One region of the Paenibacillus sp. JDR-2 genome, then DNA from elsewhere that is predicted to be linked to it. Evidence: predicted binding sites of a transcription regulator. Region 1 holds the regulator's gene; the other holds the start of a gene.
What was found. Region 1 encodes NrdR, which represses ribonucleotide reductase genes. Its sites were predicted from a motif close to AACACNATATATNGTGTT; they were not measured.
Positions count from the first base shown of each region.

Region 2: a site for NrdR is predicted at 6,754-6,771, ahead of PJDR2_RS20110 (adenosylcobalamin-dependent ribonucleoside-diphosphate reductase). Genes of this name have one in related genera too.

Region 1 is NC_012914.1:1,814,630-1,829,374, reverse strand. Features, by position in the region: gene PJDR2_RS07935 (SGNH/GDSL hydrolase family protein) at 692-2,419, opposite strand; gene PJDR2_RS07930 (VOC family protein) at 2,514-2,897, opposite strand; gene nrdR (transcriptional regulator NrdR) at 2,977-3,444, opposite strand; gene PJDR2_RS07920 (alpha/beta-type small acid-soluble spore protein) at 3,562-3,771, shown strand; gene PJDR2_RS07915 (lytic transglycosylase domain-containing protein) at 3,854-4,420, opposite strand; gene coaE (dephospho-CoA kinase) at 4,417-5,013, opposite strand; gene ytaF (sporulation membrane protein YtaF) at 5,058-5,762, opposite strand; gene mutM (DNA-formamidopyrimidine glycosylase) at 5,876-6,739, opposite strand; gene polA (DNA polymerase I) at 6,837-9,509, opposite strand; gene PJDR2_RS07890 (S-layer homology domain-containing protein) at 9,640-11,535, opposite strand; gene phoU (phosphate signaling complex protein PhoU) at 11,694-12,365, opposite strand; gene pstB (phosphate ABC transporter ATP-binding protein PstB) at 12,388-13,161, opposite strand; gene PJDR2_RS07875 (methyl-accepting chemotaxis protein) at 13,369-14,508, opposite strand; gene PJDR2_RS07870 (hypothetical protein) at 14,701-14,745, opposite strand, start outside.
Region 2 is NC_012914.1:4,526,758-4,541,502, reverse strand. Features, by position in the region: gene PJDR2_RS20160 (hypothetical protein) at 1-153, shown strand, start outside; gene PJDR2_RS20155 (hypothetical protein) at 174-386, shown strand; tRNA gene PJDR2_RS20150 (tRNA-Leu) at 506-592, opposite strand; tRNA gene PJDR2_RS20145 (tRNA-Leu) at 713-799, opposite strand; gene PJDR2_RS20140 (divergent polysaccharide deacetylase family protein) at 925-1,752, shown strand; gene PJDR2_RS20135 (N-acetylmuramoyl-L-alanine amidase family protein) at 1,717-2,427, opposite strand; gene PJDR2_RS20130 (YqzE family protein) at 2,575-2,763, shown strand; gene PJDR2_RS32005 (hypothetical protein) at 2,760-3,650, opposite strand; gene PJDR2_RS20120 (YqhG family protein) at 3,803-4,735, opposite strand; gene PJDR2_RS20115 (DEAD/DEAH box helicase) at 4,732-6,501, opposite strand; gene PJDR2_RS20110 (adenosylcobalamin-dependent ribonucleoside-diphosphate reductase) at 6,833-9,427, shown strand; gene PJDR2_RS20105 (LysR family transcriptional regulator) at 9,593-10,459, shown strand; gene PJDR2_RS20100 (LacI family DNA-binding transcriptional regulator) at 10,562-11,557, shown strand; gene rbsK (ribokinase) at 11,545-12,423, shown strand; gene rbsD (D-ribose pyranase) at 12,425-12,823, shown strand; gene PJDR2_RS20085 (sugar ABC transporter ATP-binding protein) at 12,838-14,319, shown strand; gene rbsC (ribose ABC transporter permease RbsC) at 14,321-14,745, shown strand, end outside.

The DNA of each region.
Region 1 (14,745 bases):
GGAAACGCGAAACTCCCATAGTAAAAATCGTGGGCATGGATTTGCACCATACATAGCACCATTTGACCGTCGGATTAACCGGCGGCGGCACCTTACTGGTAAGCGTCTACCTATTCCGCCACCACGATATCTCCGCAAGCTTGTGTCATTAGGCGAAGGCCATCGCCCCTTTTCTGTTAGTCGGTTGCCAACCGAGAGTGCGGAGTAAGCTAATACATCATCAGACGTTCTACAAGGCGATCTCAGACGTTGCAGGCTACCATACACAGATATACCACCACTACTCAGAACATATGTTCTGTGACCGCCTGAGAGCGTCAGATGACGAGATGCAAGGATCACCTCCGGCACAATGTCTGCCTTCAAGATGATTACTAAGGACAATCGCGATTAATCCCCGCTATGCTACCCTTGCGGTCATGCCGGAATGGGTACTGTGTTGTGTCGGGCAATGCGTTTTGTCCTCTCAACTATAAAGGGCATTTGTACGGCATAAAAACGCAAAAAAAGCCTCCGAAGAGGCTTTAACATTAACGGCTATGTTCACGATGCAATTGTTTCTCGAGCACCCTATTTGATGGTAGTGTTTTCGACTCATCCGCTCTCCCAGCTGAGCTATGGCCCCGGACAAGCAAAATAATAGCACAGACATTTCCACACTGTCAATCATTTTGCTCCTTTATTTTTACAGTCACTTCACATAGCCGAACCCTAGTATCGTAAACCTCTTGTCTTCCTGTCCGGAAGCCATTCTTATCTCGACGTTGTGCTCTCTTGTCTGCTGTTCGTTATACAAAATAACCGCATTGCAATGCGTCCAATTGTTCACATGCGGATCTGCGGTACTCACCAGTTGACCGTCCACCCAGACCTCGGCACTGCCGAAATCCTGACTGCCCGAGTCCTTGAACACTAGTAAAAGGCGCTTGCTGTTGATGGTCATTCTGAAGCCGCTCTCTCCCGACTCAGTCGAATGCATCCAGTTATGAGGGAACTGCGGCGTTCCGAAGGGATTGCTGTCCATCTCAACGAACTGCAGGTCGATGTCGCTCTGATCGAAACCGCCCGTTTCTATCCAAGCAACACCTTCATAGCTGCTCCGATCCAGCAAGCGCACGTCCACGAAATCATTCCCGATAACCGGAAGCATATCAGTCACTATGTCTTCTGCATTCGCCACTGAACGATCCGTCTCTTCGAATAAATAGGCCAAACAATCTGACATGACGGTATGGCCAACATTCGTCGGATGATAGATATCGTAGAAGAATTGCCTTTTTGATAGGATATTGCCTTCGACCTTAGCCAACTTGAACTGGTCGACTACCGCATCCTTTACGCTTACCATTGGAAGATCATAATGCCAACCGACAGGGGAAAGACGGTCCTGCAGGTTCCAGTCGTTCACAAATACGCTGAACAATAAAATAACGGCCGGCGCGTTGTCAGCATTGAGGGCTTTGAGCACCAGACTTTCATAACAGTTCCCTTTTGTCTCGTCCCCTTCATCATTTACGGCAAACTCAATGATAACGATATCCGGATCGATATCTCCATTCCGCAAAACATCCCGATCGTAACGTATCATTCCAAGTTCGGAAGGCGTGCCGCCAACCCCGGCTTTAATCAGATGGATATGCTCAGCGCCGGCACCAGCCTGCCCATACATCCTTTTAAACCGCTCATAAGCTTTGAACGCATAACACTCCGTATGAATCGGTTTCGCCCCGGCTCCTTGTGTAATGGAACCGCCAATATAGGCAATGGTAACATCCTCGCCTCGTCTTGCCTTCTCAATAGCGGCCTTCAACCGTTTGTTATTACCTTTATTCAGTAACGATTTGGCGATCATCCCGCGATAAACATCCGTCCCGAATTCAACAGGAGGTTCAACTTCCTTCTCCGGAACTTCAAATCCATCATTCAAGTACAGCTTTATGCTAACTGTCGCAAGCATACCGGCTTGGTCAAATTCAAATGCAAACTTGCCGGGCACGTCATCATCCGTTGACCATTCGATATCTGCTAGAACAACTACGGTCTCCGATCCGTCATTCTCGCAAGGAATCCGGATCCTGGTGCCAGACTCATATTTGCTTGTTTTCCCCCAATTCTCCAGACTGAAGAAAACCTCTGATCTGCAGTTGCTTTCATGTACGTTCACCGTTATCCCCATGCTATGTACCAGCTTGCGGAACCCTTTGCAGCTAGATAGAAGCGCCAATATTTCTTCGTCCTCAACGCCTCCGGAGAATTTTGCTTTCTCGCTCAGCCTTCCTTCCAGGTAGATCTCTTGCGTGAAATTCCCGTCCTGACGGGCACTTGCTTCTATTATGGTATCAAAAAGAATAAAAAATCCGCTTCGCTTCCCGGCCGGATCTTTAGGTGCTGCCGGACCTGTAAAGTTGCTATTCTGCAAATCTATCGCCTCCTGCTCCGAGTATCTCTCTATTCATTATAGAGAACGACCAAGCGAGCCCGCGCGGTAGAAATTAAAGATGTTATAGCAGAAATTATGTATAATTGGATACTTCCACGAGATTAAAATCCGGATCGCGAAAGTACACCGATACTATTGTTCCAACTGCCCCTGTACGGGCGACCGGCCCTTCTTCGACCGGCACATTGCAAGCTGCCAAATGTCGGATGACCTCATCCATCGATGTCTTCGTAACGAGACAGAAATCCGCAGAGCCCGGACGCGGGTTCCTTGCCTTTGGTTCAAATTCTTTACCCGCTTCATGCAGGTTGAACTTCTGCTGGCCGAATAGCAGCGCTTTCCGGTTATCGCCAAAGACGATGACCTCCATATTCAGCACCTTTTCGTAAAAAGCAGCTGTCTTCTCAATATCAGCCACAGTCAACACAAGATGATCCAATGCTTCAATCTTTACCATTTCCCCACTCCTGACTTGTATAGATGATTAGATGCAAAAATAGTCCTTCCCACAAAGGGAGGACTATTCACGTGCAGAATTAATTGTTCATTGGATGTTTGGATAACAAGCTGTTCAGTTCCTTCATGAACATGTCGATGTCCTTGAACTGTCTGTACACGGATGCAAAGCGCACATAAGCCACTTCGTCAACCGGGTACAGCTGGCTCATCACGATCTCGCCGATCTCGCGGCTTTCGACTTCCGCGAGCGCTGTTGTCCGGAGCTCCTTCTCCACTTCGGAGACGATGACCTCGAGTCGTTCAACCGAGACGGGACGCTTCTCGCATGCACGGATCAGACCGCGCAAAATCTTGTCGCGGCTGAACTCTTCCCGGCTGCCGTCTTTCTTAATAACAATAAGCGGTGTTTCCTCAATCATCTCGAAGGTCGTAAAACGGCGGCTGCATTTTTCGCATTCACGCCGTCTGCGGATGGACTTGTTCTCGTTAGCTGGCCTAGAATCAAGCACTTTCGTACCGGCAAAATCGCAGTAAGGGCATTTCATTTTTTTCACTCCTTCCGAATCCTGTTTTTATCTTTTAGGAAATTTCCAATCGTTACCTGAATGAAGTTGCGAATTCCGCACATAATACATTTACCAACCGCAAGGAGGTGAACATCAATGAGCAATAACAGCAACCAAGTACTTGTACCGCAAGCTACTGCAGCACTGGACCAAATGAAATATGAGGTCGCTCAAGAGCTGGGCATTGCGTTGTCGCAAGACGGTTACTACGGCAACCTGCTTACTAAAGACGCAGGCTACATCGGGGGTAACATTACTCGCCGCCTAGTGCAAATTGCCGAACAATCCCTTGCTGGCCGCCAATAATGATTTCATCAGTCATGTATAACAGATGCTTTGGCTGTTCCGTCCTGAAGCGACGGACAGCCAAGGCTTCTTCTTGTCCAAGTTAAATAACAGGATAAAGATCTTTGTACTTATTATAATAATAAATAACGCGTTGTACATAGTGACGTGTTTCCCCATACGGAATTTGATCCGTTGTGTCCAGCTTGCCATCCCATTTGCCCGTATCCAGCCACTTTTTCACATTGCCGGGACCGGCATTGTAAGCCGCAATTACGGCTACCGTATTCTGCTTGAACTGTTTATGCAAGGACTGCAAATACCATGCCCCTACTTCAATACTGACATCCGGGCGGTTCTGCAGCATATCTCTTGTGACATTGTTGAAATCTGCCTGCTTCACGATCCAGTCAGCCGTATCGGGCATGATCTGCATGAGGCCAAGCGCCCCTTTTTTGGAGACTTGTCCGGTCGAATAATTCGTTTCCGTCCGGATAATTGCCGCAATCAGATGCGGGTCAACACCATAATTTGACGCGCTTGCGCGTATGTCTTCCTTATATTGAATCGGATACATCATCCGGGCAAGCCAATTGGAATTAAGAAATAAGACGCCAATGAAGCCAATGAGCAGAATTAGCAGCACTCTTTTTCGAACTAACCACTTCATGGCAAACCCTTGCTCTTCCAAAAATCGTCTACCTGCCGCCTAGTCTCGTCAAGTGAGCCGCTATTATCAATAACCCATTCCGCATGGCTTCTCTTCTGCTCAATGTCCATTTGAAGTCCAATGCGTCTCTGTGCTTCATCTTCTGCTAGTCCGTTCCGTTCCATTAGCCTTTTTAACTGTAGCGTCCGGGGAACATACACGACCATTACCCCATCGTACAGCTTTTCTTGACCCGTCTCATACAAAAGAGGAATATCCGCAACGACCAATTGCCGGGGGTTCAGCTCTTCATACTGTCTGATCCGCTGCTGCATACGGTTGCGTATTGCCGGATGCAGGATATTCTCAAGCTGCGCCAGCAACTCTCGGTTGTTGAACACGATGCCGCCAAGCGCCTTCCTGTCCAATGTTCCATCCGTATGTATAACAGCTTGTCCAAACGCGGAGGCGACCGCCTCTAAAGCCGGTTCGCCGGGCATAACAACTTCTCTCGCAACCTGATCAGCATCGACCAGCATCGCACCGCGTTCTACCAGCATGGCAGCCACGGTGCTTTTGCCGGTAGCGATTCCGCCGGTTAAACCGATCTTCATTAGCTTTCACCCCGTTCGAGTAAATCCTGCGTGTTGCTCGTAATTTATAACAGCTTTAATATGCCGATTATGATTAATAAAATGCCCGGAAGCACCGATATCGCCCGCATGCCCTTCCAGTTTGAGAACCGGAAGCCAAACCGCATCCCGCCAAGCAGGAATAAAGCACTGGCTGCAGCAATCATAATAGGTGTTAATAAAGGAGATAATCCGATCATAGCCGCTCCGATTCCGGCGCCAAATGCGTCAAACGACAAGGCTACGCCAAGCATTAACGCTTCGGTTGCGGAGATCGTACCCGACTTATCCACGTCGGCGGCTTGCGGAGTCCGCAATATTTGTATAACCAATCCCAAGCGCTTCAATTCAACGATCACGACAAGAACCGGATGCGTGCGGTCAATCTGCTCCTGATCGGACCCCGCCGAATGATCCGCATCACCTTCAGCCTGGCCCTCGGCAGCTCCCGCTTCCCGGCCGCTCCGCCGAAGCTGCAGCAGCGCCCATGTGCCAATGCCCACAAGTACAACGGCTCCAATCAGCTTAGCCACAAAAGGCGACAAATACCCCGTAATCCATGAACCCACTATCATCGATAGGAAAATGACCAAACCTGAGCAACAAGCGATAATGACAACCGACAAGAGCGGTATTCTTATTCGCCGCAATCCGTATGTCACGCCTACTCCGAAGCCGTCCACGCTGACGGCAAAAGCAAGCACCAGCAAAGAAGCAAAATGCGCGAACAACCCGCAGCCCTCCCCGCATACCGGATGTCTCTAGCTGCGCCGACGCGCTTATCTAGACATCCGCCTATTGTTCGTAACAACAATAGCATATGCGGGGAAATCGTTACGGTGCATTAAACCTGCGGGACAGCCTTTTTGCGTGCCTTTGGCAAAGGCTGGCAGCTCGCGCAGGTATGCGTTCCTCTTCCGCCTACAACCGATTTCTCGATTAATCTGCCGCAGCTTGCGCAAGGCTCGTCTTTCCTCCCGTACACCAGCAGCTGGTGCTGGAACATCCCCATTTCGCCTTGTCCGTTTACGTAGGATTTAATGGAAGAGCCTCCTGCCGCTACAGCCTTCGCAAGCGTCGATACAATGGCCTCATGCAGACGGATCCATTCCGCTTTCTTCAAGGAATCCGCTGTCCGCTCCGGATGAATGCCCGCTAAGAATAAAGCCTCATCCACATAAATATTGCCAAGCCCCACGACATATTCCTGATTTAACAGAAGCGGCTTGATTAAACCTGTTTTTTTCCCAAGCAATCCTTTCAAGGCATCCGCTGTAAAAGCCTCATTCTCCAGCGGCTCGAGGCCAAGCTTGCTTAGCGGCTTCATCTCGAATTCCGTCCCCGGCTCGAACAGATGCATGGTGCCGAATTGACGTACATCCTTATATCTCAGATCCGTTCCGTCATCGAAGTGGAACAGGACATGCGTATGAAGCTCGACAGGCTCGTCGCTTGGAAATACGCCGTAGCGTCCTTCCATCCGAAGATGGGAGACCAGCACAAGACCGTCCATGACTACTCTCAAAAACTTTCCGCGGCGCTCAACCGTTTGGATCGTCCGTCCGGCAAGCGCCATTTCGAACGCCTCCGGTTCAGCCGGGCGTTGTATGATACGCGGCAGCTTCACTTCTACCGAAGCAATTCGCTTGCCTGCGACTAATTCAATTAATGTTCTTCTTACCGTTTCTACCTCTGGCAATTCGGGCATTATTATTCACCTCAAACCCATTATACCTGATTCGGATGGGCTGCGGGACGGGATTAGTTGACAATCCCGTTGCTTAGGCGAAACTTTCGCCATCTCCTTACTTCGCCTCGTACCAGTTAACCCCGTAGTTGACATCCGCCTTCAGAGGAACATCGAGAGTCAGCGCCCCGGCCATGGTGCTTGGCACAAGCTCCTTCATGAGCTCAAGCTCCTCTTCCGGAACTTCGAATACCAATTCGTCATGTACCTGCAGCAGCATACGGCTCTTCAGCCCGCGCTCGCGGAGCGTCTCATTCATGCGCACCATCGCCAGCTTAATAATATCGGCTGCCGTGCCCTGGATTGGCGTATTCATCGCCGTACGCTCTGCGAAGGAGCGCAGATTGAAGTTGGAGGCTTTAATATCCGGCAGGTAACGGCGGCGTTCCAGCAAGGTTGTCACAAATCCATCGCGACGGGCTTGCATAACAATATCGTCCATATACTTGCGTACGCCCTGGAACACCTCGAAATACTGCTCAATAAATTTCGCGGCTTCCTTACGGGTAATATTCAAGTTCTGGGATAAACCAAAGTCGCTGATGCCGTATACGATACCGAAGTTAACCGCCTTCGCCGAGCGGCGCATATTCGAATCCACTTGATCAGCCGATACGCCAAATACGTCCATCGCTGTTTTCGTGTGAATATCCATATCGTGAATAAAAGCTTCCTTGAGCCGCTCATCGCCGGAAATATGAGCGAGAACGCGCAGCTCGATCTGAGAGTAGTCCGCCGCAAGGATGTACCAGCCCGGTTCGGACGGGACAAACGCCTTGCGGATCTGCCGTCCTTCCTCAAGCCGGATCGGGATGTTCTGCAGATTCGGGAACTGGCTGCTGAGACGACCGGTTGCCGCAATCGTCTGGCGGTAATAGGTATGAATTTTACCCGTTTCCGGGCGGACCTCTTTCAGGAGACCTTCAATATACGTTGACTGCAGCTTGGACAAAGTACGGTAATGCAGAATCAACGGAACGATCTCATGATAGGGAGCCAGCTTTTCCAAAACTTCCGCATCTGTCGAATAGCCGGTCTTCGTCTTCTTCTGAACGGGAAGTCCCAGCTTTTCAAACAACACCTCGCCAAGCTGCTTAGGAGAGCCGATATTGAACTCCATTTCAGCCAAGCGGTAAATTTCGCTCACGGCTGCCGACAGCTTGGTCTCCAGCTCGCTGCCAAGACGCTCCAGCTCAGCCTTTTCCACCTTGATCCCTTGGCGTTCCATACCGGCCAATATAACAGACAACGGCTGTTCCAGCTCGAAATACAGCTCGTTCATGCCCCGCTTCTCGAGATCGGCACGCATCAGAGAAGTAAGCTTGCGGACGGCGTCCGCCTTCGCGGACAGATGACGATGCAACGTTTCGTTATCCGGCACTTTGAATTTGGCGCCTTTACCGTACACCGCTTCGTCATGAGGCACCGAAGACTGGCCATAACGGTCGCATAACGCATTTAGCGTCAGGTTCGTATCGGTCGGATCGAGCAGATAAGCGGCTAACTGCACGTCAAAAGCTGCACCGTGCCACTCAATTCCTCTCCATCCAAGCGCCAGCTCTATTTTATGCGTATCAAATCCGTTTTTAGGCTTGTCCGCATCCTCCAGCCATTTCCGCAGCTCCGCCGTGAACGGTTGTTGCAGCGCCGCTACAGGCACTACATACGCCGTATCGCCTACTGCTGCAGCAAGTCCCAACACTTCCGCCTGATGAGGATTCTCGCCGATTGCTTCCACGTATAAGCCATGCTCCGTGCCCTGCAATGCAGACAGCATGTCCTTCAGCGCTTCACCGTCATTATCGGATTCAATAACCACGATGTTAAGCTCTACTGCGGGAGCTGCCGACTCGTTGCTCCCCGCACCTGCTCCGTTGAGATCCAGCCGCTCGATAAGCGACTTGAATTCCAGCTTGCGGAACGCATCCGCAAGCGTTGCCGGCTGGTAGCCTTCGTAACGGATATCCTCCGCGCTATGCTCAAGCGGCACCTCGCGGAAAATCGTGGCCAGCTTTTTGCTCATGATCGCATCGTCTTTATGCGTCTCGACCTTTTCTTTCATTTTGCCTTTGAGGCTTTCCGTATTCGCCAGGACTTCCTCGACCGTGCCGAACTCATGCAGCATCTTCAGCGCCGTCTTCTCGCCTACGCCCGGAATACCCGGAATATTATCCGATGCGTCGCCCATCAATCCCTTCAGGTCGATGATCTGCATCGGCTTCAGCCCGTACTTCTCGTCAATGGCAGCCGGGGAGAAGTGCTCAACCTCGCTGATCCCTTTGCGTGTAATCGCAATCGTAACGTTATCGGAAGCGAGCTGCAGCATATCCTTGTCGCCCGTTACCACCAGCGTCTCAACCTTCTGCTCATCGGCCAGACGCGTCAGCGTTCCGATAATATCGTCGGCTTCGTAACCGGACAACTCGAATTGCGAAATGCCAAATGCCTTCAGCAAATCCTTCATTACCGGGAATTGCTCGGACAACTCCGACGGCGTTTTCGCGCGGCCGCCTTTATATTCTGTATAGCCTTCATGGCGGAACACCACTTTACCCGCGTCAAATGCAACCAGCACATGGGTCGGCTTCTCGTCTTCCAGCAATTTAAGCAGCATAGTCGTAAATCCAAATACCGCGTTTGTATGTAAACCTGCTGAATTCGTAAGCGGCGGCATCGCATAAAAGGCACGGTTTGCGATACTATTGCCATCAATTAATATCCACTTGTCCATTCCGACACCTCACCTCATTGTTCTACCCTCTATCATACCATATTTATGAAGCAATCTCCTTGCCGGCGGCCGGGCAACAATAAAACCGCCAGGGCATCCGCCCCGGCGGTTCACACTTCAACTAATCGGTTTATTTCGTAAACGTCAGGATCGACAACAGTCTGTACAGCATAGCCACGCTTTCGGCGCGGGTAGCTTCACCTGCGGGGTCAAACTCGTTGCCCGGTTTGCCGTTTACAATACCAAAGCCTGCAAGCTGGCTGATCGCTTCAGCTGCCCATGCCGGAATATCGCTTTGGTCAGTAAATGTTTCAGAGCCGGCAGCATCGCCTTTGTACCCTGCGAACGCCAGACCGCGAGACAGAATGACTGCCATTTCCTCGCGCGAAATCGTCTGATCCGGTCTAAACTCGCCATTTTCATAGCCATTGATAAGACCGGCCCCAGTTGCAGCAGCTACAACGGATGCAAACCAATCCTCCGCCTGAACATCGCCAAAATTGCTGTTTCCTGCCGCAGCCGGTGTAGCAAGACCAAACAGGCGAACGACCAGCGCCGTGAATTCGGCACGTGTAATGGAACGGTTCGGATCAAATGTTCCATCGCCTACTCCGTCAACAATCAGGAGGCTCGCGAGCGCATCAATTTCTTTTTTCGCCCAATGGGTCTGCGCGTCGGCAAACGATTTGTCTGTCTGCACGATCAGGAAGGTCCCATCGGTACGGCTCATCACGGAAACTTCGGAACCGCTGAGCGTAAACGGCACTGGCGTGTAGACGGGATTGCCTTTTGCATCGGTATCGACGCGGACAACCGCTACATGTCCGGCAGCCGGCTGGCTGCCAAGCTTAACCGTATGTTTGATGTAATGGCCAAGATCGTTAAGAACCATCTCTTGACCATCCTTTTTCACAGCTTTGAGCTTAAAGCTAGCTGAACCCAGAACATCAAGACCTGTCTTTTCTGCAGAATCGGCTGCCGTCTGGTCTTTTGCTACCTCGAGCTTCAACTGCAAGTCGGTCAACGAAAGACCAAGTAAACCGGCGAGCTTGCTCCAGTCGTATTGACCCGGATTAAAGCTATACGAGCCCGACTGCGATTCAAAGACGATTGTCTCTACTTTGTTCTGAGCGAGGAACTTCGCAAGTTCTGCCGCGCTGATAGCAAAGCTTGTACCCGGTACCTTCACCGTAATCGTGGAAGAGGTCGCATTGTTCAAGGCTTCCTCAAGCGGGCTTGAAGATTCAGACGCGCCACCGCCACCTCCTCCGCCTACAGGTGGAGTTACGACGGTCTCATCCTTTTTCGTAACCGTTAACGTGTAGGTCTCGGTTACAGTTCCATCCGGAGAAGTGACTTTAATAGTGAATACAGTGGTCTTGTCGGGGATACCATAGAAAACTTTTATTGGCTCTTCCGGATCCTGGACACCCCCCGCGATAGTTAATTGGGAATCCTCATCAGTCGGAATAATGCTCATCCAAAGCTGCTTTGTATTGCTTTCCACCTCGACAGAGTAGTTTTTTTCATCAGGATTTAGAACCGGCGACTTATCTACATCGTTCGTATTATCATACACGCCCAATCGCTTCAGTGAAGCATCCTTCTGATTGGTGCGTTTAACAATAATCTGGTATGACGCGCTTTTATCGCCTTGATCAACATGCACATGAACGATATAAGTTTTGCTATCCGGGGTAGCAAGCGTTACACTACCGCCTGTCTGTGATACAGCACCTGAGTAAGTGATTACCGCACCTTCCAATAAAGGCGTTGCTTCAAATGATAACTGAGTTACGGACGTGTCTACTACCAAGTCATAATTCCACTGCCACGAATCAAATTCAGGCGTAAGCAAATATTCATGATTGTCCTGGTCTTTAACGGTTAGATTCGTCAATCCATGTTCTGCATTGCCTGCAGCCTGCGCTGTTGGAATTCCTATACCGGACAATAATCCTACAGCCAACAAAACAATCAGAAGCATGCTTATCCATTTCTTTTGTTTGTCTAAAAAATTTAACATAACCCACTCCCCCAAACTAAATTGTAAAATCTCTCAAAATTTATAATAACTTTAATAAATATAACGATCTGAATCCTCCGTTGGCAAGGATATTTATGGAAGCAACGCAAAAAGCCCGTTACCCGAGTCACTCGGATAACAGGCTTCTTTTTAACCTCTTAAATGCTATGCTGAGTATTCAAATCAGGACGCTTGTTCGTTACGAGGTACACGACGCTTTCGCCTATGTTGGTTGCATGGTCGCCAATCCGCTCGATATTGCGGGCTACGAAGTTCAGAACCGTCGCCTGCGAGATGTTACGCGGGTTCTCCATCATAAGCGACAGCAGCTCGCGAGAGATTTGTGCGCATAGCGCATCCACCTGATCGTCCTCCGTCGCCAGCTTGTAAGCCAGATCCACGTTTTCCTGCACAAAAGATTGAATCGACTCGTACGTCATCGTCTGTACGATTTCCGCCATACGCGGCAGGTCAATCAAAGGCTTGATAAGCGGCTGGCCTTCGAGACGGATAACAAACTTCGCAATGTTTACGCAAAGGTCGCCCATTCTCTCCAGATCCGATGCAATCTTGAACGCGGCCAGAATCCGGCGAAGGTCCTTCGCAACCGGTTGCTGCGTCGCAATCAATTTAGAGCCAAGATCGGTAATCTTGTCCTCTAGATTATTCAAATGCTGATCATTGTTAATAATTGCTCTTGCCTTTTCCGTATCCGTGCCGCTCAGCGCCTTCATCGAATCAACAAGCGCTTCCTCCACGAATGTTCCCATTTCAACCAGCAGATTATGAAGCTGCTCCAAGCCATGGTCAAACTCTTTTCTTGTAGTCATCATTGTACACTTCCCCCTTGTGTTAGCCGAAACGTCCGCTAATGTAATCTTCCGTGCGCTGGTCGCTAGGATTGGAGAACAGCTTCTCCGTTTCCGAGAACTCCACAACCTCGCCGTTCAAGAAAAATACCGTTTGATTCGAAACACGAGCCGCTTGATGCATGTTATGCGTAACCATAACAATCGTATAACGGTCTTTCAGCTCTTGCGCCAATTCTTCAATCTTCAGCGTGGAGATCGGGTCAAGCGCCGAAGTCGCCTCGTCCATGAGCAGAACATCCGGATTAACGGCAATTGCCCGCGCAATACAAAGACGTTGCTGCTGACCGCCGGAGAGGCTAAGGGCGGAGCGCTTCAAATAATCCTTCACTTCATCCCACAGTACAGCCGACTTCAGACTTGTCTCGACAATCTCGTCCAGCTGCTTCTTGTTCGTAATGCCATGGAGACGCGGACCGTAGGCTACGTTGTCGTAGATGGATTTCGGAAAAGGATTCGGCTGCTGGAACACCATGCCAACCTTCTTGCGAAGCGTCTCGACATCTACATCGTTAGAGTAGATTTCCGTTCCGCCAATCGCGATGCCGCCTTCGATTCTTGTGCCCGGGATCATGTCGTTCATCCGGTTAAGCGTCCGGAGCAGCGTCGATTTGCCGCAGCCGGAAGGTCCGATAAAAGCGGTGATCGCTTTCTCAGGAATCGTGAGCGATACATCCTTCAAAGCATGGAAAGCTCCGTAATACAAATTCAGTTTGTTAATGTTAATTAAGGGTTGCGTCTGCAATAAAGTTTGCATGATCGTTCTCCTCCGTATATACATGGATAATGAACGGCAGCCCCAGATGAACGAATTTCATACTGAGGCTTGGCCATTCATTTCGAATCATAACCGTGAGTATAATGGGTAACCTATTGGATAATCGTAAATCACGTTTTTTTGCTCTGACGTATCTATCCTACTAGCCGTTTGTAAATCGGGTATTGTTGTTTTGTAAATTCCGTGTTAAAAATAGGACCCCAGAAGCTTATCGATCTCCTTGGAGACATGTACCGTCTGCTGATAAGCCTGTTCTGACAGCTTGCCAATCTGCTCCGAGCTGTTTTTGCTGTTCGCCGATGCCTGGAACAGGTGACTGAACACGCTGCCTGCTTCTTGAACGCATGATTCGCTGACTACAGCTTCTTCCCGGCCTTCGCGCGCAAGCGAAGCGGTCTGTTCAATCGCCGCAACAATTGTCTTCGTCAGCGTTGTAATCGCCTCGGCGGAACGCTTCGTTTCGTTGGCCAGCTTCATCACTTCACCGGCTACTACCGCAAAACCTCTTCCATGCTCGCCTGCGCGCGCCGCTTCAATAGAAGCGTTAATGGCAAGCAGGTTACTCTGCTCGGCCAGCTCTTTGATCAGCTTGGAGACATGGCTGATGGAGCCCGCTTCAGCCTGCAGCTCATTCATCCGCTGCTCCTGCTGCATCGAATTCGCGGCAAGCTTGCCGAAGGCTGCGGTCACCTTGTCCAACTGATTTTTGCCGCTTAGCGTCAGGTCCACCATATCCGCGGAAATCTGCTTTCCTTGCAATGCCGATTGACGCACCGAGCTTACGGCCTCATCGATCTCTTTCACCCGGCCGCCAACGCTGTTGATTGTCTTCACCTGTCCGTCCACCGCTTCCTGCTGAAGCTGTCTGGACATCCGAAGAAGATCCGATACGGTCAATATCCCAATAATCCGTTCTTCTCTGGTTACAATTACGCAGTTATATAAAACGCTGTCGTCGCGTTTTAGAGCATTATCGATTAATTGCTGCGGGGAATACGATTGATCTACGATTAACGGGGATGGGTCCATCAGTTCCGATATCGGCTTTTCATAATACAGATCTACGCCAAACCTCTGACTGAGCCGCATAAAAAATTGATTGCGCATCATAAGACCAACCGGCTTGTCCTTTTCGATCCCCTCACCGGCTATAACTGCGCATTCACTGTCCGGATATTGCTTGAATAACGCAATGGTATCTTTGCAGGAACAGGAGGCTGCAATAACCGGCGCCTTGCGGATATACTCCAGCAGGCGGGTTGAGATTGGGGCAGCAGCTTCAACTTGTCTCTCTTGCGGTTGACGATCCAATACAGCAATGGTCATAGTCTCTCACCTTTCTCTGTATGAACTCCTTTAGCACTACTATAGGGCTTAAGCATCAATTCCATTTCATAGAAATGTTTTCGCAGCGTAAAAAGTTGCCGAAAAATACCGGATTATTGTCGAAGCTAGCCGCATAGGCCAAAATAAAAAAACGGCGCATCTATGCGCCGTTTTTTGTTTAAACTTCCCTATTTAGTTCCAGGCCGCTTCCACCAATACGCCTTCCGGCTTGCCCGA
Region 2 (14,745 bases), 2.7 Mb from region 1:
CTTACTATTGTGAAGCTTTGCGAAGAGCTCGGTGAGGAATGGAAAGGTCAATTTACGGAACGTCAGGCAGAATATATCGCAAAGCGCGTCATGTCTTCGAGAGTGCTCGATGAATGGTATGAAACCAATGATTCCAAGGAGCATGTCGGTTAGTCCGTACGGAGGTATAAGCGGTGATTAGTGAAGAGCAGTTGGATCAGTTTCGCCAAAGCGGCGAGAAGATCCGTGTCGTTCGGGACGAGATGGAAGTGAACGACGTGGTAGGAATCGTTGTCGCTTGGGATGATGCTACGGTTGTCATCCGCCGTCACAACAGGCGGGTCGTCAGGCTGAGCCGCAATTACCGCTTTGAGCTTGCCTCAAGCGAACGCGGTTCTGCTGAGTAGCAAGTTAAGCAGGAAACTCTGTCACACAGGGTTTCCTGCTTTTTTTGCGTAGCGATGTACACAAAAAAGGTTTTGGTTGTCTATCGCTAGACTGACCAAAACCTCTAACTGTTTATGTATGGTGCGGTCGAGAGGACTCGAACCTCCACGGCTGTTACACCACTAGAACCTGAATCTAGCGCGTCTGCCAATTCCGCCACGACCGCAAATGTTGTTGCCAACGAAAAATATCATAACATTATCTGATGAGAAGAGTCAAGCAATTTGTTAAGAATAAGTTAAACAAAGAAAAAGGCTCCAGCTCATGCGCTGGAACCCTTTATGTATGGTGCGGTCGAGAGGACTCGAACCTCCACGGCTGTTACACCACTAGAACCTGAATCTAGCGCGTCTGCCAATTCCGCCACGACCGCATGCCTTATTACGTCCCTTATGGTAGCATGTACGGGTTTCATTCGTCAACACATCTAATAAAGTTGCAAAATTCAGCATATTTTTCCTCGGTTGGACAAACAATGAAGAGGATAAAAGGGAAAGGGTGTATGACGTGAACAAACCTAAAAGGGCAGCTGTCATTTGGATCATTGCACTCGTGTTATTTATGCCCGCCGGTGCGGGACGAGTGATGGCCGCAGAGGAAGAACAAGCGAAGTCCGCAAGACAGTTTGCGATTGTAATTGATGATTTCGGCAACGGTATGAACGGCACGGAAGAGATGCTGCAGCTGCCAGCTAAATTTACGGTAGCGATTATGCCGTTTATGCCAACTACCAAAAAGGATGCCGAAGAAGCGCATCGCCTTGGACATGATGTCATTGTGCATATGCCGATGGAGCCTAATAAAGGGCAAAAAAATTGGCTGGGTCCAGGAGCAATTACGGCTGACCTCAGCGATGAAGAGATTAAGAAACGGGTAGAAGATGCCATTGATGACGTTCCGTATGCGGTAGGCATGAACAATCACATGGGTTCCAAAATTACGGCTGACGAACGGATTATGCGCATCGTCCTTTCGGTCTGCAAGGAGCGGGGATTATTTTTCCTCGACAGCCGTACGACATTCAAAACGGTTGTGCCCAAAGTAACGGAGGAGCTTGGCGTGCCGGCACTCGCAAACAACGTATTCCTTGATGATGTATATACGGAGCAGCATGTGTCGAAACAAATGACGATTGCGAAAAAGCATTTGGAATCCCATGATACCTGCATTGTTATTGGCCATGTTGGACCTCCGGGCAAAAAAACGGCAGCCGTCCTCAAAGCATCCATTCCAGCGATGCAATCAGACGGCCAGGTTCAATTCGTCAAGCTGTCTGAGCTGGTTCCTTCATTATCGGGTGATCCATTTATACTGCCGAATCCCTGAGGCGATTGCCGAGGCAACGCGAAGCTGCTCGCGAGGGTCGGTGAGCATCGACCGGTCGCCTTCATGGCTAATAAAGCCCATTTCAACAATAACCGCAGGCTGATCAACCTTCCGCAGTAAATAGAAAGGCTTGCCCTCCCTCGGGTAAAACGAGGTTTGCTGTTGTCTGTTCAGCGTATCCTGTATGCAAAAAGCAAGAAGCGCGCTTTCGCCGGTAGACTGATGCAGAACAAGCGGACCATGCTTGGATCTGTCCTTGGTCCAGTTTACGTGAAGGCTGACCAGCATGGTTGTCTCGATCTCGTCGGTTAACTGGCGGCGTTGCGATAAATCGCGTTTATGGCGCGATTTGCTTACATGCCACCGGTTCTCTTCGCTAAGCGCATAATCACCGGTGCGATTCAATACGGCGGGAATGCCTTGACTATTAAGAAGAAGGTACAGCTTCTGGGCGATGGCCAGATTTATATCTTTTTCCAAGGTATTGCCGGCTGTTGCGCCACCGTCAATTCCGCCGTGGCCGGCATCAATTAACACGATAGCCGAAGGCATCGTCCAACCGTCCTCGGGAGCATGTGCGATTTGCTGTTTGTTTTCCGGAACGGCAGCCGACAGCTCGGGCGCAAGACTAAGCAAGCCGATAAACACAAAAATGGCAATCCGCATGACAAACAATTTGAATTCCTCCTTCAATATGCCAAGACTTGCGTGTAAAGCAGCTATCGATAGCGTGGCTTATTGAAGGAAAACTCATGCATGTTTACGATCTGGACATTCCGGGCAAACTTTTAGTAACAAATAAACCGACGAGGTGATCGTGCAGTGGCAAATGGACATGATCTGATCAAATACGTGACCGTGGAATTTGTGAACTACATCGAGACGCCGAGGGATGAACGTAAAGCAGCCAAAGCGACAGCCAAGGCTGCAAGGGAGCATTGGCTGTCGCGCTGGTTCGGATGGGGCGGAGCAAGCGTATTGCTATGGTGGAAAGGCCGTACGGAACGTTAGCGATAGAAGTGACCGAGCTCGGCAAGAAGCTTGAGGGGAATGTACCTTGTGCTGCTGCCGAGCTCATCTGTTTCCAGAGCGGCATAAACATTGCCATCCCCCCAGCTGTGATAGCCGGTTACCGACCACACATAAAGCATCTCTTTATTAAAGCGCTCTACCGTAAAACGCAGAGGCGTTTTGGAGCTTAACGCTTTGAGCACGATACCGGTATCCTCAGCGGACGCTGTTATAGGTTTTTCAGTCAGCCACGGCATTTCGCTATACGGATCAAAAGAACGGCTTTTCACGGCTCTCTTGATCACGGTGTTGCCCTGCAGGGCGTAACGTGCGGCAAGTCCTTCTTCGGCCTTGGCTGTTTTCTCTAACGCTGCTTTTTGCAGCGGCAGCCATTCACCGCTCATACCGTCCAAATACGTATTTTCCGCTGAACCGTTTACGTCCCAGACGGCTAGTAACGGATGAATATATAAAGCTTGGTTCGTATTAGGCAAAGAGGAGAGAAGCTCCAGCTGCGCAAGGGATTGATGCAGCGTTGTCTGGTCAAACAAGTATTCCCCCGTTCCGTATTCCCCAAGCGCAAACCCGCCATTTTCCTTGGCCTGAATAACCAAGTATCCGGCCGGTTGACCTTTATCCTTCACAATCGCTATCCAGCTATGCGTACCCGGGCCAAGAGGCGACACGGTAAATTCGGCATGATTCCACGCTTTGAACTCAGGTAATTTCGCAAGCTCGTCCATCCAGCCTCGTACGGTGGAGTGAAGCTCCGTTTCCTGCTGAGCCGTTACGGACGGCATTGATTCCGCCTGAAGGGTTTGAGCCGTGACAAGGAATGTTGACACCACCAATGCGGCTATAACCGTTTGTCGAATCCACTTTTTCACCCTGGCACATCCTTTCTTTCTTTTGCATCTGTTTCTGACATGGTCTCATTATATTGGACAAGCCCGCAGAAGGCTGTTGGAACCTGTCGCGGGCGTACCTCAATCGGTTGTTCTATTTTTGGCGTATTGCTGCGAATGCCGTCTGATTGTCTCTATTCAATGCCTTCCAGGTGGAAAATACCGCAGTTAATGGCGGAAGCCGTCACCCGCGGCTCATACTGCCATTTGATCTCGGTCTGGCGCTGGTTGAATTGCTCCTCGATGGCTTCCTTAGCTTCCTCCTCGGCGTGCTTGATCATCGGATCATAATAATGCCGGATCCTATCGAGCTCTTCCTCCAGCCTTGCCGCGGCATCGGCAGCCCAGGTATAGTCGTAATTTCTTAGCTTGCGTTCAAGCGAAGTCTCGATAACGCCTAATGCCTTGGCGTAGGACAGGCCGTTGCGTGTCAAATGGATATTCGAGGGCAGCCGCGGCGTCAGCTTTAAATTTTTAAGGCGGTCATAGAAGTTCTCGACCACGAGTCCCGTTGCGAGAGAGACGCCATAGCTGTGAATTTCCTCGCGCTTCCTGTCGCAAGCGAATTCGACACGCATATTTACCCCAAGCCATACGGTGTAGGGTGTCGATTGGAACGGAGTGCTGGAGCGTCGTTCCGGCTCCTGGAAAAGATTCACGTAGCTGCCGGAGTTTTTGGCTGCGCCAAACAGCTGCTCCAGCTTGCGGGAGCCGAAATAGAGATCTTCCCTTGGCGTGCGGATACCGCTGGCCATATTGTTGTTCACGAATCCGAAGGAACGGTTTAACGCCGCATCCACGGCCGTCGTTGCTGGGCCAGGTGTTGGCGGCGGAGCAGCAAGGTCCTCCTCGTATTTCTCCTTGTCTGTTACGAACAGATAAGACATCGTCTCCGGTTCGGAGCCCGTGCGGTCGACAAAGCTCCAGTAGAAGGGACGGTTCGTCAGTTCACGGTCGGCAGCAGGCGAGAGCTTAACCGTGAAGTGTGCAGGAGACTTCTCCAATATCGAGCATTGCGTGGCTTCAAGAAACCGCTGTACATATTTGTGGACTTGCTTCGAATTCACGGTCTCACCTCGACTTTCTGGCCCAGAGAGGTCATCTGGGCAAGGATGGTTGGTCCTTGAGGCGTCTCCGGCGTTTCCGTCTCATCACGAAGCTTGGATATGGAGGAGCCCAAATGATTAAGCCTTTCCTCCAGATGAACGGCGTTTCCTTCGGATTCGAGCAGCATTCTTGCCAGCTGCTGTTCGATGGAGCCGGCATCCGTTTCGAATCGTTCGAGAATATGGTCGAGTTCCCCGATTACAAGCTCAAACAGATTGATTTTCTCATGCAGCAGGTTCACGATATGCTCTTCGATGGTACCGAGCGTGCACAGATTATAGATTTTGACGTCTTCCTTTTGTCCAAGCCGGTGAACGCGGCCGATCCGCTGCTCGACGCGCATGGGATTCCAGGGAAGGTCGAAGTTAATCATGTTATGGCAGAACTGCAGGTTGATCCCTTCGCCGCCGGCTTCGGTAGCGATAAGCACTTGGGCGCGGCCGCGGAACAGATCCATCATCCAGTCTTTTTTACCGCGGTTCATGCCGCCCCGGTAAGGTACGGCCAAAATGTTGTGCGAGCGGAAGAACTGCAGCAGATATTCCTGCGACGCCCGGTACTCGGTGAAAATAATGACTTTATCGTTAATCTGCTGAATGAGCTCCATTACTTTTTCCGCTTTGGTATTGGCTTTGATCTGCTTGATAAATTCGACCAGCTCCCAGATTTTCGGACGGATCGGGGAATCCTCAGCCGTTTTCTTGAACAGATTAACAAGCGTAATAAATACGGCGTCCCGGCTGCTGCATACTTCGCGTTGCAGCGTAACAAGCGGAAGCATACTCATCATATCGACGCCGTCTTCCTTGTAACGGTCCCGAACGAATGCCGTCACCGCGTCATAGAGAGCCTTCTCTTCGGAAGACAGCTCCAGCGGGATATTTTTTACGACGCGCTTGGTGAACGATATGCCGCCATCTCCGCGCCTGTTGCGGATCATGACGGTGGACAACGCATCCTGCAGCTGATCTTCATTTTTCGGCAGACGCTTGTCGACAACGAAGTTGGCTGCGAACTCGCTTTGACCGCCTAGCTGGCCGGGCTTAAGCAGGGTAATAAGGTTATATAACTCATCCAGATCGTTCTGAATCGGGGTAGCCGTCAGAAGAAGGCAATATTTTTTGCGGAGCTGGAGCGCAAATTGGTAGTTTGTCGTCTTTTTGTTCTTGAGCTTATGCGCTTCGTCGATAATGATCATGTCGTAATCCTGGCCCAGAATAATCTCGCGGTGCGGATCACGCTTGGCCGTATCTATAGAAGCAACCACAACGTCGTATTGCCAGGTATGCTCTTTCTTTTGCGCGACGGCCGAGATGCCAAACTTCGAATTCAGCTCTCTCACCCACTGCAAGACGAGGGAAGCGGGAACAAGAATAAGAGCTTTTCGGACGAGACCGCGCACCATGTATTCTTTGATGACCAGACCGGCTTCAATCGTTTTGCCAAGTCCAACTTCATCGGCGAGAATTGCGCGGCCGCCCATCTCGTGAACAACCTTGCGTGCCGTATCCACCTGATGAGGCATCGGCTCGAAGGATGGAAGCGTTCGCAAACATTGCAGCTGCTCGAAGCTGTCGACCCGCTTGGCCTGTTCGGCTTCCATCGTCAGCTGATAGAGCGTCCAATCGTCCCATGGACCATTCTTGGCGACCCGGTTCTGAAGCTCGTCGAACCAGGTGCGGTCACATTGCAGGTCAACAAGCGGATGAAGCTTGCGCCGGACCATATTAGCTTCCGTAGAGGCGGGATTCACATTCGCCTGATCATTCATAGTAAAGGTCACGATAGGCAGCTCCTTTTGCGAATAGAGATAGTTGTCACTAGTATGGCCTTTTTCATCAAATCTTAGTAAATAAGCAGTAAAATTAGCGATAAGACAAGCAATAGAAAGAGAATAGCCAATGTAAGCGGAGAAAAGCGGCGAAATAGGTAAAAACAGCTGTGGATACCGATATGTAGTATAGTATAATAAGTAGTACACACAATATATGGTGCCCGACACATGCGATAAGAGGTGTGTATGCGATATAAGGGACATGGGAGGAAGGACCAATCGGATGGCAATGACGCAGAAATTGGAAGGCCTTAGCGAAAAAATATTTTTGGACCGTTATGCTTGGAAAAACGCGGACACAAAGAATACGGCAGTAGGGGATGTCGTACTGGTCCTGACGAAGGATGATCCGAAATTTCCGGCCAAAGAGGTCGGGGAAGTCACCGGACGCAGCGGCGATGAAGTAACCGTTAAGCTTAGAAGCGGGGACACCGTAACATCCAGCGTGGAGAAACTCACGCTTACTATAGAGAAGACTCCGGAAGAGATGTGGAACCGTCTAGCCGGTGCGATGGCTGGCGTCGAGCAAGGCGAAGAGAAGCGGCGTACCTGGACGGAAAGGTTCCGTTACATTCTGGATGACTGGAAGCTTGTTCCGGGCGGCCGTATTGCTGCCGGTGCCGGCGCAAGCGACGAATTGACATTGTTCAACTGCTACGTTATTCCTTCGCCAAAGGACAGCCGCGGCGGCATTATGACAACACTGTCGGAGATGACGGAAATCATGGCGCGCGGCGGCGGCGTGGGGATCAACCTGTCTTCGCTGCGTCCTAGACGGGCTGTTGTTGCCGGTGTTAACGGATCCTCGAGCGGTGCCGTATCCTGGGGAGGCCTGTTTAGCTATACAACCGGCCTGATTGAGCAGGGCGGCAGCCGCAGAGGCGCGCTCATGCTCATGATTAACGACTGGCATCCGGATGTGCTTGATTTCATTACGGTTAAGCAAACAATGGGGCAAGTGACGAATGCGAACCTCTCGGTATGCGTAAGCAATGCGTTTATGAAAGCCGTGAAGGAAGACCTGGATTGGGAGCTCGTATTCCCGGATACCAAGGAAACGGATTACGACGAGCTGTGGGACGGAGATCTGGAGGCATGGAAGAAGCTCGGCAAGAAGGTTGTCCATTATAAAACGGTTCGCGCACGCGATGTATGGCATACGATTATTGAATCGGCGTGGAAGTCCGCTGAGCCAGGCGTCGTCTTTATGGAGTATTACAACCAGATGTCGAACAGCTGGTATTTCAATCCGATTATTTGCACGAATCCTTGCGGCGAGCAAGGGCTGCCAGGCTGGGGCGTCTGCAACCTGTCTGCGATTAATCTGTCCAAATTTTACGATGAGAGCAAGCATGACGTGAATTGGGAGGAGCTGGGGAAGGTAACCCAGTGGTCCGTTCGCTTCCTCGATAACGTTATTGATACAACCCCTTACCATTTCGAAGAAAATGAGAAGAATCAGAAGAAGGAGCGCCGCGTTGGCCTTGGCACGATGGGGCTTGCCGAGCTGATGATCAAGCTGGGCGTCCGTTACGGCAGTCCGGAATCTCTTCTATTCCTCGATAAAATATATGGTTTTATGGCACGGGAGGCTTATCTCGCTTCGGCGGAGATCGCTTCGGAGAAAGGCTCGTTCGAAGCGTTTGACGCGGAGAAGTTTCTGCAAAGCGGGTTTATGAAAAACATGGTGTCGGAATTCCCTGAGGTAGGCGAAGCGGTTCTGGCCAAAGGCATGCGCAACGTGACCGTTATTACGCAGGCTCCAACAGGCAGCACCGGTACGATGGTAGGGACCTCGACAGGCATCGAGCCGTATTTTGCGTTCGAGTATTTCCGTCAGAGCCGTCTCGGCTTCGATAAACAGCTGGTGCCAATCGCGCAGGCTTGGAAGGACGCTCACCCGGGCGAAGAGCTGCCGGATTACTTCGTAACGGCGATGAATTTGTCGGCGAAGGATCATATCCGAGTGCAAGCGGCGATTCAGCGCTGGGTTGACAGCTCGATCTCGAAGACGGCGAATTGTCCAAGCGACTTTACGGTTGAAGAAACAAAAGAGCTGTACGAGATGGCGTTTGATCTAGGCTGTAAAGGCGTTACGATCTATCGCGACGGCAGCCGCGACGTTCAGGTATTGTCGACGAAGAAAGACGATGAAAAACCGGATGCGGCTGGCGAAGCCGCTGCGGCAGCGGAAGCGGTGAAAGAGGAAGATAAACTCGAGAATCTGAATACGACTCTTAATGCAAAAGAATCGCCGCAGGTAGAGCAGGAATTCGACAAGCAGTACAAACGCCGTCCGCAAATTCTTCGCGGGGCAACCTATAAAGTAAACACGCCATTTGGTATGGCCTATATCACGATTAACGATCTGAACGGTATTCCGGGCGAGATCTTCCTGAACGTAGGCAAAGCCGGTTCCGACGTATTCGCGATGGCGGAAGCGCTAGGCCGCGTCTGCTCCTTGTTCCTCCGTTACGGGGATCACGGCAACAAAGTGAAACTGCTGATCAAGCATCTTAAAGGCATTGGCGGCACCGGAGCCATCGGCTTTGGAGCAAACCGCGTAGAATCAATCGCGGACGCGGTTGCGAAGGCGCTGGAGATTCATATCGAGAGCACCAACGAGCAGGCGGCTGCTTACGAGCCTGTAAAAGCAGCTTCAGCCGTAGCCTTTGCTGCAGCACCTGCTGCGGAGGATTCGCATAAGCACGGCGAGGTGACCTCGCGAGACCTATGCCCATCCTGCGGATCGGCTTCGCTGATCAATATCGAAGGCTGCAAGCAATGCAGCAACTGCGGCTATAGCAAGTGCAATTAATTCATAAAGAAGTAAAGACCAGGAAGCGCGGATATTTTTTCTCGCGCCCTGGTCTTTTTTTATCCTTCTCCAGGGAATACATCAAGTTTTCCAAGGGAAGTTTAAAACGGACTGTCAGGGGCAGTGTTTTCGATGCGAAAAATGAGAAAATGAGGTGGAATGCATATGAGAATAGAGTGGCTGGTGGCCTTTCGTCAGATCGCAGAGATGAAGAGCTTAACGAAAGCCAGCGAATTCCTGCATATCAGCCAGCCCGCGTTAAGCAAGCAAATTCGCAATTTGGAAGTGGAGCTGGGAGCTCAATTATTGCTTCGGTCGACTACAGGCGTCACTTTAACACAGGCTGGACAAATTTTGCTTGAAGGAAGCAAAAATATTTTAAACGATATGAATGCCATTCGACGGGAGATTGCGCTAATTCAGGACGAGGGGAAATCCGACCTCACAATAGGTTCTTGGCCAAGTATAGCGACGATCTTTCTTCCAGGTCAAATTGCGCGGAGTCAGCAGGCTAAAGGACAGTTAGACATAAAATTCAGAGTATTTTATTGTTTCTACGATTTATTGACCAGTCTGGAAAACGGCATCATCGATGCCGCTTTATTTGATGATAGGGAGGTGAACCACTCCTTTTTCTCCACTCCGGTTTTTTCGGAAAAGTTCTTTATGTTTGTAAATGTCGACCATCCTGTTTACGGAAGTAAAGACGAAGTATTCTTTGATGAAATCAAGCATGAGAATTTTGTTATGTTGACTGAAGGCTGTGACGTTAGGATGTTGATTGATCAGGAGTTTTCCGGAAGAAACGAGAAAATGAATATAGCTTTGGAATTTGAGCTCGGACAAAGCATATTGGGCTATATTCACGCTAATTTGGGGATTTCTATTTTGCCGGAAATCTTTATTATTCAAATGAAGAATACGACAAAAGCGATTCCTATTGCCGATTTCGGAACGGTACGCCGGATCTCGGCCATAACGCGGGAAAAATCCGTTAACAGACAATTGGGGTTTATTTTTGACTCCGTATAAAAGCGTTTGGTTAATATTGCAAAAAGATGCCTGCTTGTCAAAAGGATTTCGATATGCTATTTTAAATGTGTAAACGGTTCCACATTGAGGAGAGAAGACGATATGGCAACCATTAGAGACGTAGCGAAGCATGCAGGCGTTTCGGTCGCGACCGTGTCGCGGATGATTAACGATACGGGTTATGTGCACGAAGATACGCGCAAGAAAATTGAAACCGCTATCAAGGAGCTTCATTATACGCCAAATGAAGTCGCAAGATCTTTATATAAACGAAAGTCGCGGTTGACCGGCTTGCTGCTGCCGGACATAGCGAATCCATTCTTTCCCGAGCTTGCGCGCGGGGTGGAGGATGAGATGCAGCGCAATGAGTTCCGGATCATCTTCGGCAACAGCGACGAGAATAAAGCGAAGGAGAAGGAATATATCCAAACCTTCGTACAGAATAACGTGGTTGGCATCATCGCTTCCACGAACTTTCCCGACAGCGACATGTACCGGAAGCTGAACATTCCCGTCGTGTTTCTGGACCGGACAGCGGATAACCGTCCTTCCGTCTATTCGGATGGACGGGAAGGCGGAAGAATGGCAGCGCGGGAAATTGCCGATCGCGGCAGCCGGCGGGTAACCGTTATGCGGGGACCAAGGCATATCCGGCCTGCTCAGGACCGTTACGAAGGGGCGGTTGAAGCTTTGGGGGAACGGGGCATCGTATTTAACGTCATTCAAACCTCGTCGTTCTCCTTTACGGATGCGGGGACATGGGCAAGGGAATTGTTCGAGCGGTATCCGGAGACTGACGGCGTTATCGCGAGCAACGACATTGTAGCGGCCGCCGTCTTGCATGAAGCACTTAGGCTAGGAAAGAAAGTCCCGGAGGACGTGCAGATTATCGGCTTTGACGATATTCCGCTCAGCCGTTTGCTGACTCCGTCGCTTACGACAATTCGCCAGCCGGCTTACGATATGGGAAAAGCGGCGGCCAGCCTGCTCATTCGGCTGATCGAAAATGAAGTAGTGGATGAACCAACCATTCAGATGCCCGTAACGTTTGCGGAACGGGATACAACCAGAAAGGCGGAAATGCAATGGCAAAAATAATAGTAGTCGGAAGTTCATCGGTCGACCTCGTCGTAACGGCGGCGAGGCGTCCCGGGGCAGGAGAAACGGTTCTCGGGGAAGGTTTTGCCACCGTTCCGGGAGGCAAGGGGGCTAATCAGGCGATTGCCGCTGCGCGTCTAGGCGCAGAAGTAACGATGATTGGACGCGTAGGAGACGATGTTTACGGTCAAGAAATTTTAAACAATTTTAGAATGAATAATGTTTTTAACGGATATGTGGAACCGGTTACACATATGGCGAGCGGAACTGCACATATTGTACTCGCGGAAGGCGACAATAGTATCGTTGTTGTTCCTGCGGCGAACAATGAAGTGACCCCGGCTTTTATTGAAAAATGCAAGGAAGCGTTCCACAAAGCCGACATCCTATTAATCCAGCAGGAAATTCCGGAGGAAACCGTCGCATATGTAGGTGAACTTTGCAAGGAAATGCAATTGCCGCTGCTGCTGAATCCCGCTCCGGCTCGTCCGCTCACGGAAGAGCTGATTGCGAATGCGACGTATTTGACGCCAAACGAGCATGAAGCAAGGGTTTTGTTTCCCGGCCTTAGCTTATCCGAAGCATTGCGCCGTTATCCGAACAAGCTGTTTATCACGGAAGGCAGCCGGGGAGTGCGATTCTTTGATGGGCAACAAGAGGTGCTGGTTCCTTCCTACAAGGTCGAAGCCGTCGATACGACCGGTGCGGGAGATACCTTTAACGCCGCGTTTGCCGTCGCGCTCGCGGAGGGAAGGCCGATTCGCGATTGCGTGAAGTTTGCTAACCGTGCCGCTTCCCTGTCCGTCACGAAATTCGGCGCGCAGGGCGGCATGCCAATACGGAGAGAAGTAGAGGAGCAGATGTAAGATGAAGAAGCAAGGCATACTGAACAGCCATATTGCCAAAGTACTGGCCGATCTCGGCCATACCGACACGCTGGTGATCGCGGATGTCGGCCTTCCCGTCCCTGAGGGCGTACTGAAGATCGATCTGGCGCTGACGCTTGGCACACCTAGCTTTGAAGATACCGTAAACGCCGTAGTGGCGGACATGACTGTCGAGAAAGTGATTCTGGCCGAAGAGATTAGTACGGCTAATCGGGATACGCTTCAATTTATAGAACGGAAGTTTCATGGCCTGGAGATCGGGAGATGCCCGCACGAGGAGTTTAAACGACTAACTCGCGAAGCTAAAGCCGTCATCCGCACGGGCGAAGCGAAACCGTACGCGAATGTGATATTGAAGGCAGGAGTTAATTTTGGATAAGAGGAGGAGCCAGCATGCACATTGAGATGAAAGGCATTCATAAAGCTTTTGGCGGCAACCAAGTGCTCTCCGGCGTCGATTTCGATTTGGTCGCAGGCGAGGTTCATGCCCTTATGGGGGAGAACGGGGCAGGCAAATCCACCTTGATGAATATATTGACGGGTCTGCATGCCAAAGACGAAGGAACGGTTCTGATCGAAGGGAAAGAAACGTATTTCGCAAACCCGAAGGAAGCGGAACGTAACGGGATAGCTTTTATCCATCAGGAGCTCCATGTTTGGCCGGATATGACCGTGCTGGAGAATCTGTTCATCGGACGCGAGATGTCCGGCAATTGGGGGTTGTTGAAGGAAAAGAAAATGCGAGATCTGGCGAAGGAGCAATTCAAACGCTTAGCCGTGGATATTCCGTTAAGCGCCTTGGCCGGGTCCTGTTCGGTCGGCCAGCAGCAAATGATCGAAATCGCCAAAGCTTTGTTAACGGACACCAAAGTCATCATTATGGACGAACCAACTTCGGCTCTGACGGAAAGAGAGATAAGAAAGCTGTTCGATGTCATTGAAGCACTGAAGAAGAACGGCGTTTCCATCGTTTATATCTCGCACCGGATGGAGGAGATCTTCGAAATCTGCGATCGCATCACCGTCATGCGGGATGGCCGTACCGTTGATACAAAGCTTATTCCCGAAACGAATTTCGATGAGGTCGTAAGAAAAATGGTAGGCCGGGAGCTAACGGAACGATATCCCGCTCGAACACCAAATCCCGGTGATACCGTGTTGGAAGTAAAACAAGCCTCGCGAAAAGGCTTGTTCGAAAATGTCAGCTTCCAAGTTCATGCGGGTGAAATCGTAGGCTTCTCCGGTTTAATGGGGGCAGGCCGCACGGAGATGATGAGAGCTTTGTTTGGCCTGGACAGGCTGGACGGCGGCGAAATCCGTTTCTTCGGCAAGAAAGCCTCCATCCGGAAGCCGGTGGATGCCGTCAAGCTAGGGATTGGCTTTATCACGGAGGACAGAAAGGATGAAGGGCTTATTCTTGACTTCTCCGTGAGAGATAATATGGTTCTTCCCAGCCTCAGCAGCTTCACATCCAAGGGATTGCTCTCTTCCAATAAGGAGAAAACGTTTGTTGACGCCTTGATCAAAAGGCTGCAAATCAAAACCCATACGGCGGATACGGCTGTCGGCAATTTGTCCGGCGGCAATCAACAGAAGGTTGTAATCGCCAAGTGGGTAGGCATCGGACCGAGACTGCTTATTCTAGACGAACCGACCCGCGGAGTGGATGTGGGTGCTAAACGGGAAATCTACCAGTTGATGAACGAACTGACGGCACATGGCGTCGCGATCATCATGGTATCGTCGGAATTGCCCGAGGTGCTTGGCATGAGCGACCGCATTGTGGTTGTGCATGAGGGTCGCATCGCGGGAGAGCTGAGCAAAGAAGAAGCGACGCAAGAGAATATTATGATGCTCGCGACAGGGGGACTGTAACATGACAACTGGAAATGAAGAAAAAAGCGGCTTTCCGCTTTCGCAAATTACGCAAAAATTAGGGCCTTTGCTTGGTTTGATTTTATTGATCGCGATCGTATCGATTATGAATCCTAGTTTTTTGGAACCGCTTAATATTTTGAATCTTCTGAGACAGGTGTCTATTAACGCTTTGATTGCGTTCGGCATGACCTTTGTCATTCTGACGGGCGGCATCGACTTGTCGGTTGGCTCCATCCTGGCCTTGTCTAGCGCGTTTGTGGCAAATATGATGCTGGCCGGCTTTGATCCGATTATCGCCATTCTGCTCGGCTGTATGGTCGGCGGCGTTATGGGGATGGTAAACGGTCTTATGATTACGAAAGGGAAGATGGCACCCTTTATCGCTACCTTGGCGACCATGACGATTTTCAGAGGTCTTACTCT